One region of the Bradyrhizobium sp. 159 genome, then DNA from elsewhere that is predicted to be linked to it. Evidence: predicted binding sites of a transcription regulator. Region 1 holds the regulator's gene; each other region holds the start of a gene.
What was found. Region 1 encodes LexA, which represses DNA repair genes until DNA is damaged. Its sites were predicted from a motif close to TGTTCNNNNTGTGTTCNG; they were not measured.
Positions count from the first base shown of each region.

Region 2: a site for LexA is predicted at 2,119-2,136, ahead of IVA96_RS12665 (DUF3072 domain-containing protein). Genes of this name have one in related genera too.
Region 3: a site for LexA is predicted at 1,411-1,428, ahead of IVA96_RS23210 (single-stranded DNA-binding protein). Genes of this name have one in related genera too.
Region 4: a site for LexA is predicted at 1,768-1,785, ahead of ruvC (crossover junction endodeoxyribonuclease RuvC). Genes of this name have one in related genera too.

Region 1 is NZ_JADPKE010000061.1:90,707-94,730, reverse strand. Features, by position in the region: gene IVA96_RS17295 (ComEC/Rec2 family competence protein) at 1-449, shown strand, start outside; gene IVA96_RS17290 (hypothetical protein) at 588-1,022, opposite strand; gene lexA (transcriptional repressor LexA) at 1,577-2,278, opposite strand; gene glp (gephyrin-like molybdotransferase Glp) at 2,456-3,667, opposite strand; gene IVA96_RS17275 (hypothetical protein) at 3,889-4,024, opposite strand, start outside.
Region 2 is NZ_JADPKE010000050.1:21,231-25,254, forward strand. Features, by position in the region: gene IVA96_RS12645 (hypothetical protein) at 91-393, shown strand; gene IVA96_RS12650 (hypothetical protein) at 824-1,009, shown strand; gene IVA96_RS12655 (cupin domain-containing protein) at 1,115-1,384, opposite strand; gene IVA96_RS12660 (hypothetical protein) at 1,635-1,859, opposite strand; gene IVA96_RS12665 (DUF3072 domain-containing protein) at 2,177-2,368, shown strand; gene IVA96_RS12670 (hypothetical protein) at 2,426-2,578, shown strand; gene IVA96_RS12675 (hypothetical protein) at 2,760-2,969, shown strand; gene IVA96_RS35595 (hypothetical protein) at 3,021-3,152, opposite strand; gene IVA96_RS12680 (VOC family protein) at 3,691-4,024, shown strand, end outside.
Region 3 is NZ_JADPKE010000085.1:7,753-11,776, forward strand. Features, by position in the region: gene IVA96_RS23200 (outer membrane protein) at 1-134, opposite strand, end outside; gene IVA96_RS23205 (outer membrane beta-barrel protein) at 367-1,149, opposite strand; gene IVA96_RS23210 (single-stranded DNA-binding protein) at 1,582-2,070, shown strand; gene IVA96_RS35640 (hypothetical protein) at 2,210-2,332, shown strand; gene gyrA (DNA gyrase subunit A) at 2,427-4,024, shown strand, end outside.
Region 4 is NZ_JADPKE010000053.1:129,974-133,997, reverse strand. Features, by position in the region: gene ruvB (Holliday junction branch migration DNA helicase RuvB) at 1-575, opposite strand, end outside; gene ruvA (Holliday junction branch migration protein RuvA) at 596-1,213, opposite strand; gene ruvC (crossover junction endodeoxyribonuclease RuvC) at 1,210-1,737, opposite strand; gene IVA96_RS14610 (YebC/PmpR family DNA-binding transcriptional regulator) at 1,961-2,707, opposite strand; gene IVA96_RS14605 (methyl-accepting chemotaxis protein) at 2,929-4,024, shown strand, end outside.

The DNA of each region.
Region 1 (4,024 bases):
ATGGCTTTCTGCTCAAAGAGTGGTTAGCTGCCGACGCCGATCCGCGCGATGCCGGGAGTAGCTCGCTGGCTGACGGCGTGTCGTGCGACGAGTCCGGCTGTGTGACGCCGCTTGCCGACGGTCGGCTGGTCGCGCTTTCACTGCGCATCGATGCGCTGGCTGAGGATTGCAGTCGCGCCGCGCTGGTGGTCACGACGCGCCCCGCGCCGCCCGATTGCGCGGCGATGGTGGTCGACCGGCAGCGTCTCACCAGCCAGGGCGCGCTGGCGTTGACGCAGCGTGGTGACGGCTTTGCGATACAGGCGGTGAGAGCAAGAGGCACAAGCCGTCCCTGGTTGCCGGCCGGCGCCGGCGAGGGTGATTTCGATGGGAGCCTTGTGCCGAGGACGGCCGCGGCCCGCAACCGGGATGCAACGCCGGCGGAGACCGACTTGCAGGTCGACGATTAGGGGCCGGACGATTAAAAACAAATGCGAAGAGTAGGTCCGGGTCCGACCGGACTCCGCAGCACACAAATTATACCATCTCGCCGGCCTCGGCCGGCGATGGCATTTCAATCCTGGCCCGACCCCGCGGGCGGGGACGGCTCAGCCAATCGGCAGGCGCGTGATCGTCGACCGGCTATCGGCAACGATCTGCGGCTTGTGCTCGCGCTCGCTGACCGGCTGCGTCACCGGCAATTGCAGCACGGTTGCGCGCTGGCCTTCGACGAGCTGCGTCACCAGCACGTATTTGCCGTCGGGGAATTCGATCGCGTCATGATGGCGGTCGGGTATGTGCGGATCGATCTTGCCGAACTTGCCGACGCGGGAGTTGATGGTGCGCGTCCAGATCCAGCGATTATCGTAACGGACGTTGTCGGCGAAGGCGAGCTCCGTTCCCGGCAGCAGGCAGACGGCCACGGTCGGATCGGCCGCGGAAGCAAAGCCGCGCGTTGAGGTGCCGCGGAACGTTGTCGACACGATCGTCTCGCCGACTTCGGCGGGGCGAGATGCAACGGCATGCAGGCTGTAGTCACACATCGGGTGCTCCTCATTCGAAGATAGCAACCCGCGCCTCCTTCGGAGGCGCAAGCCTCTATCAGAGTGGAAGCACGTAACGCTCTGCTCGGTTGTGGGCAAATCTGCGGCTGGCGTTGCCGGACACGATCACATTATCTTTCCCGAAGTCATAGGAACAAAGCTCGCTTCAGTGCATTCGGCGGATGCGAGCGCCCGTGGCCTGCGGGCGCCGAGAGGGGGAATGTGGCCAGCTTCGCCGTGGCTGTCGGTTGATGGGAGTTTAGGCGTTGCGGAATAGCTCGCTCCCTACGTGCGCAGATTGCGTGCATGGTGCTGCAATTGAGTTGCGAATGCTTGCGCGGCCGATGCAAGCGATCAGCACGCTGCGAAGGCGCTTAAAGCGATCCTGCGCACGATCTCTTCACAAGCGATGCGTGCTTGGAGCCGCATGCCGAGGATGGAGCGCCGGAGAGAGGGGCCGGATAATCTGCGCAAGACCAAAAGACTATCCAGCTGGAGCGGACCATCGTCCGCTCCAATCGGAATCATTGGTATCGAATGACCGCTGGCCCGTCTCAGTACTTGCGGTACAGCCCGATCAGCTTGCCCTGAATCTTCACCCGGTTCGGCGGCAGGATGCGCACCTCGTAGGCGGCATTGGCGGGCTCGAGCGCGATCGACGCCCCCCGGCGACGAAAGCGCTTGAGCGTCGCTTCCTCGTCGTCGATCAGGGCCACCACGATGTCGCCGGTATCGGCGCTCTCGTTACGCTGGATCAGCGCCATGTCGCCATCGAGAATGCCGGCTTCGACCATCGAATCGCCGCGCACTTCGAGTGCGTAGTGTTCGCCCGAGCCGAGCATGTCGGGCGGCACGCTAATGGTGTGACTGCGGGTCTGCAACGCTTCGATCGGCGTGCCGGCCGCGATGCGACCCATCACGGGCACCGCAACGGGACGCTCGCCTTCGTCCGCGGAAGAACTGGAGCTCGCGCGCACCTTGCCGAGATTGCCCTCGATGACGCTCGGCGTGAAGCCGCGGCGGCTGCCGGCGGCGGCCTGGAGCTCGGGCAGCTTGATCACCTCGATGGCGCGGGCGCGGTTGGGCAGGCGGCGGATGAAGCCGCGCTCCTCGAGCGCGGTGATCAGGCGATGGATGCCCGATTTCGAGCGCAGGTCGAGCGCATCCTTCATCTCGTCGAAGGAGGGCGGCACGCCACTTTCCTTCAGACGTTCGCTGATGAACCGCAGAAGCTCGTATTGTTTGCGCGTTAACATCTCGACCAAAGTCCCCCGGTTGATGTCGTTCGATTCCGAGACGCTAAATTGGAGCGGTGAACCGCTACATGCTCGAAACAAATCATGAACGGACACTATATGTTCGATATGTGTTCCGCAACTGCTTAATTTACCGTGAACGGGACAAAGTTCGCGGAACGCGTGTGGTGGATGCGTTCAGACGGGCAGGCGCAGGACCTCGCAAGGCGAGCCGGCTTCTGCCTTCGGAGCGAACGGTGCGCGGACGAGAAGTGCCTGTGCTGCAGCGAGATTCGCAAGCAGCGAGGAATCCTGGTGATTGACGGGAAGGGCCACCAACGTGCCATCGTCGCGCGTCTCCAGATGTGCGCGCAGATAGTCCGCGCGCATATCGTTTGCATCCACATCGCGGCCGAGCACGGCGCGTTCTTGTCGGTGATGAATCATGGATCGTCCCGACAAGGCGCGAATCAGCGGCACCAGGAACAGGAAGGCGCACACGTAGGATGACACAGGATTGCCCGGCAGGCCGATCACGCGCATCGCGCCGAGCCGCCCATGCATCATCGGCTTGCCCGGGCGCATCGCGATCTTCCAGAACGCCATCGCGATGCCTTCGTCCCTCAACGCCTGCTGGACCAGATCATGGTCGCCGACCGACGCGCCGCCGCTCGTGACCAGGATCTCGGCGCCGCTCTCGCGGGCGCGGCGGATGCCGGCAGTGGTGGCCTCCAGCGTATCGGCGGCAATGCCGAGGTCGATGGTATCGGCCCCCTCGCTGCGGGCGAGCGCGTGCAGGGCATAGCCGTTGGAATAGACGATCTGGCCGTGAGCGGGTGTGGTTCCCGGCATGACCAGCTCGTCGCCGGTGGCGAGGATCGCGACCTTCGGACGGCGGCAGACGGCAAGCTGCGGATGATTCATGGCGGCGGCGAGCGCGAGATCGCGCTCGGTGAGACGGGTTCCCTTGCGCAGGAGCACGTCTCCTTCGGAGAAGTCGACGCCCGCGGGGCGGATGTGGCGGCCGGCAATCGCGGCTTCCTTGATCGTGATGCGCTTGCCGTCCGCAACCGTGTCCTCCTGGATCACGACCGCGTCGGCACCGTTGGGAATGACGCCGCCGGTGAAGATCCGCACGGCTTCGCCGGGGCCCAGCGTTCCCGCGAACGGACGACCCGCCGCCACTTCGCCAATCAAGGTGAGCGTACTATCGAGCTTTGTTGCATCGCTCGCGCGCACCGCGTAGCCGTCCATCGCCGACATTGCTTCCGGCGGCTGTGTGCGCAGCGCCGGGACATCGCGTGCGAGCACGCGATGATAGGCCTCGTTGAGGGAAACCATCGCTTCAGGCAGCGGCTCCGCACCCGCCAGCACCGCGGCAAGCGCGTCAGAAACCGGCATCAGGGCCAAGGGCGGAAACTCCTGCTGAGCATATCGGCAATGGGCGGCGAAAGTTCTAGCCGAGTGCAGGCGCGAGGCAAAGGCGCCGACAGGATGATTTATCCTGCGTGATCTCCGTCATGAAGAATCGTGCTCAGACCGGTCACGGCATGATCCGGAAGGCGAGACAGACCGGTACGAGGATAGCCATGGCGAGGACGAGAAGGATGAGCGCCACGGCCGGCATCGGATCAACTCTGCGTCTGTTCGCCCGAACTGACGCTGGATGTCACGTCCGGAGCTTTGGGGCTTTGATCCTTGTCCGGCAGCGGATCGGCCTGCGACTTTAGGTCGGCGGCCTTGCTGATCAGCTTGGCGGAGAGGCGC
Region 2 (4,024 bases), on a different contig from region 1:
GAAACTTGTGACTCGGCACACCTTGTTGAGACTTCGGTAACCTAACGCCTCCAATCTCGCATCAGTATCGTTGCGTTGGAGTATCCCACAGTGCTGGATTTTAACGAGCTGCGTGAACTCGCAGCTGACGTGCGTATTTTCGTCGATGTCGCCGAGGACAAGGCCGAAGCGCTGCGAGCCGTCATCGCAGCCTATGACGTCGTGCTGGCGATCTTCCCCTCTGGAGACGGCATGGGCCTCCACGTCGTCAAAGGCAAAGAGATCCTGGACAAGATCGCAAACTCGCGGAGCCATGCGATGTACAACCACACGGCCATCGCGGTTCCTGATCTCGAGCACGCAGAAGTGCTCAAATACCTGACGGTCTCCGTCGAGCAACGGATCGCAGCCTGAAGTAGGACGGTCGTGGTTGAATCGGTATGAGCCGAGGTTCACCTCTCCCGTAGTTGCCGAAGGTGTTCGGCCGGCATGTTTGCCCGGCGATGCAAAGCATTCTCCGGAGCCGCCCGCGCCAGCGGCGTCCTCACCATGACGGTCTGATATCTCGCCACAAAGCGACCTGAGGCCCGCCGGAAGCGGGCGTCTCGAAGGACGGGCTCCGGGCGAGTTATCGCTACGTTTCTTGACCTGCAATAGGCCTTGCCCGCTGGGGAGAGGTGAACCCTCGAACGAGCGAGCGAAGCCGATTTCGCTACGAGCCGCATGGTTCTTCAGCAGCGCGCACCGTCACCGTTGAAGCACCTTGCAGCAAGCTTAGGAGGAAGCCAGCATGAGAGCTGCAAGATGGGGTTCTCTTTTGGAAGCATTTCCTGCATAATGCTGCATGGCAAAAATAAAAGTTACTTTCAAAACCGTCCGGATCTCAGAGAACGACTGGAAGATACTGGCAGACTACCCCAACAGCGAACAGCGCGAAATCAGCGGATTCACCAGCAAGGCGGATGCCGACGACTGGATCAACGGCGACCGCAAGATCGCCTGGCTCCGCTCTCAGGGTTACGCCAAGTGACGCACTAGCTCGATCGCATCGCCCTCGGCTTCACGCGGGCGGCCTTGGTCCTCCAAGGCTGCAACGACCCGCCTTCGGTTCATAGCAGCACCTAGGAACGCGTTGCTACTTGATGAACTCCGTCATCGGCTTGCCCTTGTCGACGACAAAGACGTTCAGCATCTTCAACGGCCTGTCACCGCCGATCTTGAATCCGGCGTGAGGCACATCGCGCGCGTTTATGATCGCAGCCCCTGTGGGCAACTCGCGATGACTTCCATCCGGCAAATCGAGCGTAGCGCCTTGCAGCACGTAGACGATTTCCTCACCGGGATGGATGTGCTTGGCCAGCGACTCACCGGGAGGCACTTCGACGACCACCACGACGACGTCCATGTCCTTTCCGGTGAGATCACCTCTCTTCAATTCCGTTCTGGAAATCGACGTTTGAGAACTCGCAGAGCCGATCAAGCAAGCGGTAGCAAGTATGGAAAGGGCCAGTCGCATTGCAAACCTCCCTCGCAATATAGCTGTGAAAATTGGCATCCTGCATCATGCGCGTCCATGGCGCAAAGACACGGTCTCGGCCCGGCGCCGCCAACTGAGTGCACTGTCCTCGTAAGTCGTCGCCCATTTCCTGAGTTGCTCACGGACTGTCCTTGGCCTTCCGGCTCTCGCCAATTGAAACCGGCTTGTTCAGGAAATACTCGCGGTTACCTGTCGCTGCTTCCGCATACTGGTCGATGGCCACGATGATGGCCTGGACGTGCGGATAGCACCACCCCTCCCGCGTCGCCTTTCGGCGAACATCCTCGAGCGCGGTCAGGAAGGGCGAGAGCCCTTGCTCGTCGTCGAACCAACGCCTGCTCACCACGTTCTCCCGCCAAGCACCCTGCCCTTGGTTGGCGCGGCTGCGCACTCTTCAGCGCGTCCCGCTGGGCACAGAGACTTTCAACCTTCGCCTCCATCCGCGACAGCAGGGCTTCGGCCGATGCCGTCCCGAGACCAGCCCGCTGTAGCTGGAGGATTTCCTTCCTCTGCCTCCCCGTCTGGATGCGCATCCGTTCGATCTCCCGCCTGACAGCGTCCAGGTCCGGCATGTTCAACCCCGCAATTTGAATATGGCTCATGAGAACAAAAACGGAACGAAGAGTCGAGTCAGACGTTGGACGAAAAAGGAGACGTGTGATGGCCGACAACACCCAGAAGGACCCGAAAGACTGGGTTTCCGGGGATGACCCGATGACAGGAGCCCAGGAATCCTACCTCAAGACGCTCGCCGAGCAGGCCCATCAGAACCTGCCTGAGGAAGAGCTGACCAAGGCCGAGGCCTCCGAGCTGATCGACAAGATGCGGCAAAAGGCCGGGCTGGAGGAGTGACCCCCATGATTGTGGGAACCCGGGGTCGTGTGTATGCAAGCGAAATCGGGAATCGAAATGCCTTATTTCGTTTGCGCCCGCGACGGTGTCGGGCAGATCATATTGAACAGGGACACCAGGGAAGCGGCCGAGAAGAAGGCCGCCGAGCTCCGTGACGTCGGCTACTTCGAAGTCGAGATCATCGCGAAAGCGGCCGAGAAGGCCGCCTGAGCAACTGGTGTCGCATTGCGCGCCCTGGCGGAGGTGCTCCTCCGCCTGCGCCGCACTTGTTGGGTCGCCCCTGCCCAGAACGGATGCAAGCGTGCGAGTGCGCGGCGGCCCTGCCGTCCATGGGGAATGGACGACCGCTGCTCGCTTTGGCTAGGCTGATCCAAATTCTGGAGGAGCCAAGATGCCGTACTTCACATCCAAGCAGGACCAGGCGCAACGCATTTGCAAGGTGCTGGCCGACGTGTTCTGCGCGATTTTGCTCGCGACCTTCTCGATTGTGTTCTTCGGACTGCTCGGCGGCATTGCCGCCTTCGTTGTAGTTGAGGCCGGCCTACTTGCGATTGATTGGCTCTTGCCGAACGAGGACGATGCGGCAGGCGTAGTTCGCTAGTGGACTTTCCCGTGGTGGCTCCATGCCGAAGCAGACGGGCAGTCGGGCTTGTCAAAACTGATCGCCTATGAACTTGATGATGCTGACGATCAGGCCAGAGAGACATGCTGCAGTGCCGAGGTCGGCGAGATAAAGCAACACGTCACGTTCGTCCTCACTTAGTTCTGCCAGTGCCTTGCGCATCTTCCCTCTCCATGGCCTCGATCAGCACTTGGTCGTCGAGAACATCCAGCAGATCATTAATTGTCTTATTGCCGTCGCACGACCCCGGCTCGACATAACTTGCCAGAATAACCTGGGCCTGTTTGACGGCTACCCTCACGCGATCCGGTTTCACGGCCGGTACTCTACTTACACTGTGGAAGCTAAAACGCAGATAGGAACGGCGCGTTCCTTTGCTCAGCCCCTCGAATGAGCTGGCGCGCAACAACCCTTCGGATGTGATGTCGCGATACTCCACGTCAGCGTAGAACTTCGGCTCGACTCTGACGGGCGTGTCCGAAGGTCTTGGCCAGCGGGCTACAGGAGATCGAAGGCGAACTACAACAAGCGATCCCGATCGCCCCCTTCGGTTCACGTTGGTTGGTGTAGTTCACCAGCTGTATTCCGCTCACGCACACGTGCGCCCGCCCCCTGCCCCTCCTCCCCTTTTCCTGCTATCTCCTAGCCCCGCCGTCCCGGCCCATAGCAAGACCCTCCATACGTCCAGGGAGCAACAACCATGCGATACCTCCACACCATGCTGCGCGTGCGCAATCTCGATGTCGCGCTCAAGTTTTACCAGGATGCGCTTGGCTTGAAGGAGGTGCGGCGGATCGAGAACGACAAGGGGCGCTTCACGCTGGTGTTCCTGTGCTCGGCGGACGATCTTGAAGGCCTGAAGAAGCAGCCGCAAACGCGCGGCGCGCCGCTGGTCGAGCTCACCTGGAATTGGGACGAGGAGAAGTACGGCGAGGATCGCTTCTTCGGCCATCTCGCTTATGAGGTCGACGACATCTACGCCACCTGCGAGAACCTGATGAAGGCCGGCGTCACCATCAACCGGCCGCCGCGCG
Region 3 (4,024 bases), on a different contig from region 1:
TAGAAGCCGGTCCAGTTGTAGACAGCGGCCGGAGCGATCGGGGCCTTGATATAGGGGCGCGCTGCGAGGTCAGCGGCTGAAGCCGGAGCAGCGAGAGCGAACAAGCAGGCCGAAGCCAACAAAACCTTTTTCATTTTCAACTAATCCCAGTCCCAGTTTCTGTTGTCGCCTTCCATGCCGAAGGCAGCGGACTCAACGGCCCAACTAATGCCGTGCTTACACCACTAAAGCCGCAAGTTGTGTCTCCGAAAAGCCACAACAGCCACAAAACGTCTTGATCACTGACTTATCCGACCGTCTGCTTTGGATAAAACGAAAAAGGCCGGCACGAGGCCGGCCTTTAATCGTTGAACGAAATCAGAGCGATCAGTACCTCGCGACCAGCGGGCCGCCAAAGCGGTAATTCAGCCGGACGAGACCGATGTCGACATCTTGGCCAATTCGGTCGCTCCCGAACACAACGCCCGCCGGCGTGGTAAAGCCGATCGTGCGGTGGCCGAGGAAAATGTGGTCGTATTCGACGCCGACCGACCAGTTTGGTGCGAATCCGAATTCCAGACCGGCACCCACCGTACCACCCCAGCGGGTTTCACGTGCCGATGCCAGCAGCGTGCCAGCGCCCGGAGTGCCTGCGGCGGCATAGACGTCGTACTTGTCCCCGACCACAGCGGCGCCGCCCTTCACATAGAACAGCACATTGTTCCAGGCATAGCCGACCTGGCCAGTGATCAGGCCAAAACTGTCGATGCGAGAGCGGTTACGATCACCGGTGACCAAAGCGGTGCCAGGGAAGAGGGTGCTCACGTTGTCGCCAGAAAAGTCAGCCCAGTTGCCCTGGCCCTCGAAGCCGAACACCCAATTGGTCGACTGCCAGCGATAGCCAATCTGGCCACCGACCGTGCCGCCCGTCGCGTTGTGGCAGCCTTCGCCAACCAGAGTGCCGGTAACAGGCGTCACAAAATCCCAGCACTTGTGGCTCGAACCACCGCCGCCGTTGATACCGATGTAGAAGCCGCTCCAGTCGTAGATCGCGGCAACGGCAGGAGCCGGAGCCTTGGTGTATGGGCGCGCAGCGAGATCTGCCGCGCTTGCGGGAGCCGAGAGGCCCAGCGCCATTGCACCGATTGCACTAAACAGAATCCTATTCATTGCAGTCTCCCCAGTTTCGACCGCTTCTCGAACTCCCCGAAGCGGCTAATTAAGGCGCGACGCCCATATGAACTAATTCCGAGGCAACCCTAGCCTACGAAACCGGCAAAGTCCGTCTCCGAAATGCCACACTCGCGGACCGATTGAGCCAAGCGCAACTTGATGAATGTTAAGCGGTTCCGCCTTTCGCGGGAACCCAAAAAAGTTCCATCGAGCGGCTGCCTTCATCACCACCATCGATGTCCGCCTCGGATTGTCTCAAAGAACAAATCTGGAACGAAGCCAATGGCGGTGCTATATGTGGGGATAACCCGAGGGGTGATGGGCTGAGCGGCGCCCGCAAGCGTATAGGGTCGCCTCAACGGGCGGCGGAGGAACGCACAGAGCGGACTCGGCCTTTGAAATTCAGTGGCATTGGAGTGGAGAGCGGCGATGGCGGGAAGCGTCAACAAGGTCATTCTGGTTGGAAATCTCGGCAAGGATCCCGAAATCCGCCGCACCCAGGACGGGCGACCGATTGCCAATTTGAGCATCGCCACCTCTGAGACCTGGCGCGACAAGAACACCGGCGAGCGCAAGGAAAAGACCGAATGGCATCGCGTCGTGATCTTCAATGAAGGGCTGTGCAAGGTCGCCGAGCAGTACCTGAAGAAGGGCGCCAAGGTTTACATCGAGGGCGCGCTCCAGACCCGCAAATGGACTGACCAGAGCGGCGTCGAGAAGTACTCGACCGAAGTCGTGCTCCAGGGCTTCAACTCGACCCTGACGATGCTCGACGGTCGCGGCGGAGGCAGTGGCAGCTTCGGCGACGAACCCAGCGGCGACTTCGGCTCGTCCGGTCCCGTAAGCAGCGCGCCTCGCCGTCCCGTTGCCGCTGGCGGTGCCCGCAACAGCGACATGGACGACGATATCCCGTTCTGAGAACACGGATCACGCGGCCGAGGCGCATTGCCCGATCGGGCTCCGCCTGGTGTGTCGTGTCAGCAATTCCTGTTCATCGGCGGGGTGGGCTCGGATTTTCCGGGCCCGCTTCATGTTTGACGTGAGCTTGGATTGCGCCATGGCAAATATTCTGAAAGGGCACTCGCAGCGCGATCTTCAGGCGATGGAGGCCATTTCGGAAGGCCGATTTCGCGCCTCTCGGGAGCAGGGCTCTGAAGGGCTTAAGTTGTTGGAAAAATAGGCGGAAAAATCGCTTGCCCTGACCTTCGCGAGGGTAGTTATCGCGGCCCCGATGCGCTATATGATTCCCAGATAAAACCTCACCGGATTTCCCCTTGGCTGACGACGATAACAAGCCCGGCAACCAGCCGGCGCAACCCTCGGACATTCGCCCCGTCTCCATCCTCGACGAGATGAAGAAGTCCTACCTCGATTACGCCATGAGCGTGATCGTGTCGCGCGCGCTGCCCGACGCGCGCGACGGCCTGAAGCCGGTGCATCGCCGCATCCTGTTCTCGATGAACGAGGAAGGCTATACGCCGGACAAGAAGCACAAGAAGTCGGCCGGTATCGTCGGCGACGTCATGGGCCAATACCATCCGCATGGTGACCAGGCGATCTACGACGCGCTGGTGCGCATGGCGCAGCCTTTTTCGATGCGCGAATTGCTGGTGGACGGGCAGGGCAATTTCGGCTCGGTCGACGGCGATCCGCCAGCGGCGATGCGCTACACCGAGTCGCGCCTAACCAAGATCGCGCTGAAGCTGCTCGACGACATCGACAACGAGACCGTCGACTTTCAGGACAATTACGACGGCTCGAGCAAAGAACCGGTGGTTCTGCCGGCACGGTTCCCTAACCTGCTGGTCAACGGCGCCGGCGGCATCGCCGTCGGCATGGCCACCAACATTCCGCCGCACAATCTCGGCGAGGTCATCGACGCCTGCCTAGCGTTGATCGACAATCCTTCGCTCACCATCGACGAGCTCAACAACATCATCCCGGGCCCGGACTTTCCGACCGGCGGCATCATTCTCGGCCGCCAGGGCATCCGCAGCGCCTACCATCTCGGCCGTGGCTCCATCGTGATGCGTGGCAAGGTCGCCTTCGAGACGATCCGGAAGGAGCGCGAGGCGATCGTCATCACCGAGATCCCGTATCAGGTGAATAAGGCGACGATGGTCGAGCGCATCGCCGAGCTCTACAAGGAAAAGAAGATCGAGGGCATCTCCGACCTGCGCGACGAGTCCGACCGCGATGGCTACCGCGTCGTCGTCGAGCTCAAGCGTGATGCCATGCCCGACGTGGTGCTGAATCAGCTCTACAAGTTCACGCCGCTCCAGACCAGCTTCGGCGTCAACGCCGTCGCGCTCGATTCCGGCCGTCCGCAGACGATGAACCTGAAGGACATGCTGACGATCTTCGTCGGCTTCCGGGAGCAGGTCGTCACGCGCCGGACCAAGTACAAGCTGCGCAAGGCGCGCGAGCGCGCGCATGAGCAGGTCGGCCTCGCCATCGCGGTCGCCAACATCGACGAGATCATCAAGGTGATCCGCACCTCGCCGACGCCAGCGGCTGCGCGCGACACCCTGATGACGCGGGACTGGCCGGCGCGCGACGTCGAGGACATCATTACGCTGATCGACGATCCGCGCCACCGCATCAACGAGGACGGCACCATCCGCCTGTCGCTGGATCAGGCCAAGGCCATTCTGGAATTGCGTCTGGCGCGGCTCACTGCGCTTGGCCGCGACGAGATCGGCGACGAGCTGTCAAAACTTGCCGGCGAGATCGGCGACTATCTCGAGATCCTGCGCTCGCGCGCCCGTATCCTCGACATCATCAGGACCGAGCTTGCCGAGGTGAAGGCCGAGTTCGCCACGCCGCGCCGCACCGTGATCATGGAGCAGGAAGGCGAGGTCGAGGACGAGGA
Region 4 (4,024 bases), on a different contig from region 1:
ACGCGCGCGCCGCGGCTGACGATGCTTTCCAGTTCTTCAATGGTGTAGAAATTGAGCCGCACCGGAATGCCGAAGCGGTCGCGCAGCGGATTGGTCAGCAGGCCAGCGCGCGTGGTAGCGCCGACGAGGGTGAATTTCGACAGCTCGATCTTCACCGAGCGCGCCGCCGGGCCCTCGCCGATGATGAGGTCGAGCTGAAAGTCCTCCATCGCGGGATAGAGCACCTCTTCCACCGCCGGACTGAGGCGATGGATTTCGTCGATGAAGAGCACGTCGCGCTCTTCGAGGTTGGTGAGGAGAGCGGCGAGATCGCCGGCCTTGGCGATCACCGGCCCCGATGTGGCACGAAAGCCGACGCCCAGCTCCTTCGCCACGATCTGCGCCAGCGTGGTCTTGCCGAGACCCGGGGGACCCACGAACAGCACGTGATCCAGCGCCTCGCCGCGCTTGCGCGCCGCCTCGATGAAGATCGAGAGGTTCTTGCGCGCCTGCTGCTGGCCGACGAAGTCGGACAGCGATTGCGGGCGCAGCGCGGTGTCGCCGACATCATCGCTGCGGCGCTCGGGCGAGACCATGCGATTGGCCTTGGGATCGCTCACTTCGCGAGTTCCTTCAGGCCGAGGCGGATGAGCTGCGCGGTCTCGGCATTCTCGCCCGCACTACGCGAAGCCGACGCAATCGCCGCGGCGGCCTGCGGTTGGCCGTAGCCGAGATTGACCAGTGCGGAGATCGCATCCGCCACGGGGCGCGGCGCGCGCTGGTCGTCGACGGCGCCGGCGAGATGCACCACGGCCGGATCGACATTGGCAAAGGCCGGCGCCTTGTCCTTCAGTTCGGTGACGATGCGCTCGGCGACCTTGGGGCCGACGCCGGGCGTGCGCGCGACCGCCGCCTTGTCGCGGAGCGCGATGGCATTGGCGAGGTCAGCCGGCGACAAGGTGCCGAGCACGGCGAGCGCGACCTTGGCGCCGACGCCCTGCACGGTCTGGAGCAGGCGAAACCATTCACGCTCCTGGTCAGTGCGAAAGCCGAACAGTTTGATCTGGTCCTCGCGGACATAAGTCTCGATCGACAGCACGGCCGCTTCGCCCGGCGACGGCAGATGCTGCAACGTGCGTGACGAGCAATGCACCTGATAGCCAACGCCGCCGACGTCGAGGATGACGAAATCCTCGCCGTAAGTATCGATCAGCCCCTTGAGCTTGCCGATCATATCCCCACGACCTTCAGCCTGAGCGCGGTGCTCTGGCGGTGATGAGCGTGGGTGATGGCGATGGCGAGCGCGTCGGCGGCATCCGCCGACGGCGGCTCGGCCTTGGGCAGCAAAATCTTGAGCATCATCGCGATCTGTTGCTTGTCGGCGTGACCGGCGCCGACCACCGTCTTCTTGACCTGGTTCGGCGCATATTCGGCGACAACGATGCCGAACATTGCGGGCGCCAGCATGGCAACGCCGCGGGCCTGGCCGAGCTTCAGTGTCGCAACGCCGTCCTTGTTGACAAAGGTCTGCTCGACCGCGGCTTCCATCGGCCGGTGATCGGACAGAACGGCCGCGAGCCCCTCATGGATCGCAAGCAGCCGGCTCGCCAACGGCAAGTCGTCCGGCGGTTCCACCGAGCCGCAGGCGACGTAGATCAGACGGTTGCCCTCAGCCTCGATCACGCCCCAGCCGGTGCGGCGCAGGCCGGGGTCGATGCCGATGATGCGAACGGGGCCGCGAATCGGGAGCGCAGTCATGGGCCAGTGATAGCGGCTGGCCGCCCGAAGCGAAACAGAAACAGAACGGAAGTAACAGGGGAAGTGGGATACCGCGGGGCGCACCGCCGCTCAGCACACATTCCGGTGTCATACCCGCGAAGGCGGGTATCCAGTATGCCGCGGCTTATCGGTATTGTTCGAACGTCTCTGGAATACTGGGTCGCCCGGTCAAGCCGGGCGACGACAGCGGAGGGTTGAGGGCCTAGCCGCCCATCTTCGCCATCAGCGCGTCCGACACCTCGAAATTGGCGTAGACGTTCTGGACGTCGTCGTGCTCATTCAGCATGTCCATCAATTTGAGCAGCTTCTCGCCGGTCTCGTCGTCGACCGACACCGTGTTCTGCGGCTTCCAGATCAGCGCGGCCTTGCGCGGCTCACCGAACTTGGCTTCCAGCGCCTTGGCGACGTCGCGATAGCTTTCGGTCGAGGCGTAGATCTCGTGTCCGCCCTCGCCGGAGATCACGTCGTCGGCGCCGGCCTCGATTGCCGCGTCCAGCACGGCATCGTCAGACGCGACGCTGCGATCGTATTCGATGATGCCGGTACGGTCGAACATGAAGGAGACCGAGCCGGTTTCGCCGAGATTGCCGCCGGACTTGGTGAAGAAGGAGCGGATATCGGACGCGGCGCGGTTGCGGTTGTCAGTCAGCGCCTCGACGATGACGGCGACGCCGCCGGGGCCGTAGCCCTCGTAGCGGATCTCGTCATAATTCTCGCCCTCGCTGCCGAGCGCCTTCTTGATGGCGCGCTCGATATTGTCCTTCGGCATGTTCTCCTGGCGCGCGGCGATCACGGCGGCGCGCAGGCGCGGGTTCATGGCGGGGTCGGGTGTACCCAGCTTGGCCGCGACGGTGATTTCCCGCGCCAGCTTGCCGAACAGCTTCGACTTCTGGGCATCCTGCCGCCCCTTGCGGTGCATGATGTTCTTGAATTGGGAATGTCCGGCCATGCGTGGTCTCTTGAAGGGTCTTGGGATCGTTCGCCGATGGGTGGGAGGCGCGGCCTTATAGGCCGCCAACCCACCGGAATCAAAGGGATCTGCTGCTCTAAGGTAGCACTGTAAAGGTAGCCGCCGTAATGGCCTCTGCCTAGGTCTCAGGCATCGTTAACCCTGACTTCATTTCAGCCTGCGAAAATAGCGTCCGACCGTCCCCCGACCAGAGAGACCCGATGGCGTTCGGACTATTTCGGAAGCGTCTGCCGGACATGGCTGCGCCTGCGGCAGCCCCGCAGGCTGCGCAACCGGTGGCTCATTCCGAGCCCGCCGGGACCGCCGATGGCGACTCGGCCCGCGAGATCCTGGAACTGCTGGAACTCGAGCTCGGCGCGATGATCCGGCAGCTCGAGCGCGCCGCCAATTCGGTGGCCGGCGGCGCCGAGGCGACCGCGGCAACCCTTGCCGCCATTCGCGACCGCACCGACGCCCTGACCGGCCGCACCAACGCGGCGCAATCGACCGCCTCGACCTTCGCCCATGCCGCCGACAAGTTCACGCAGTCCGCACTGGGAATCGGAGCGCAGGTTCGCGAGGCAGGCAAGCTCGCCGACGAGGCCAGCGCCGCCGCGCAGGAAGCCCGCGCCAATGTCGATCGCCTGCGCGAGTCCTCCGCCGCCATCGGCAATGTCGTCAATCTGATCGCGCAGATCGCACGGCAGACGACGCTGCTCGCGCTCAACTCGACCATCGAGGCCGCGCGCGCCGGCGCGGCCGGCAAAGGCTTTGCAGTTGTCGCGACGGAAGTGAAGGCGCTCGCAGTGCAGACCCAGGGCGCGACCGAAGAGATCACCAAAAAGATCGATGCACTCCAGCGCGACGCCGCCGGCTCTGCGGATGCCGTGCACCGCATCTCGCAGGCGATCGAGGCGATCCGCCCGGTGTTCGAGACCGTCAACGGCGCCGTCGCCGAGCAGAACGCCACCACCAGCGAAGTCTCCGGCAACGCTGCCAGCGCCTCAGACTTCATCGTCTCGGTCGGCGAGAGCGCGGCCGAGATCGATGCAGCCACCAAAGCGGCCGAGACCCATGGCGAGAACGTCGCCAGCGCCGGCCGCGCCGTTACTACCTTCGCGCAAAAGCTGAAGTCGCGTTGCGCCGTGCTGCTCCGCCAGAGCGAGCACGATGACCGCCGCAAGACCGAGCGCTTGCCCTGCCATCTCAAGTTCGAAACCGCGCGCGGCGTGATGCCAGTCTACGAGATCGCGATGGACGGCGTGCTGATCGGCGGCGCGGAAGCAGGCCGGCTTGCGCCGCAAGCGCTGGTCGAAG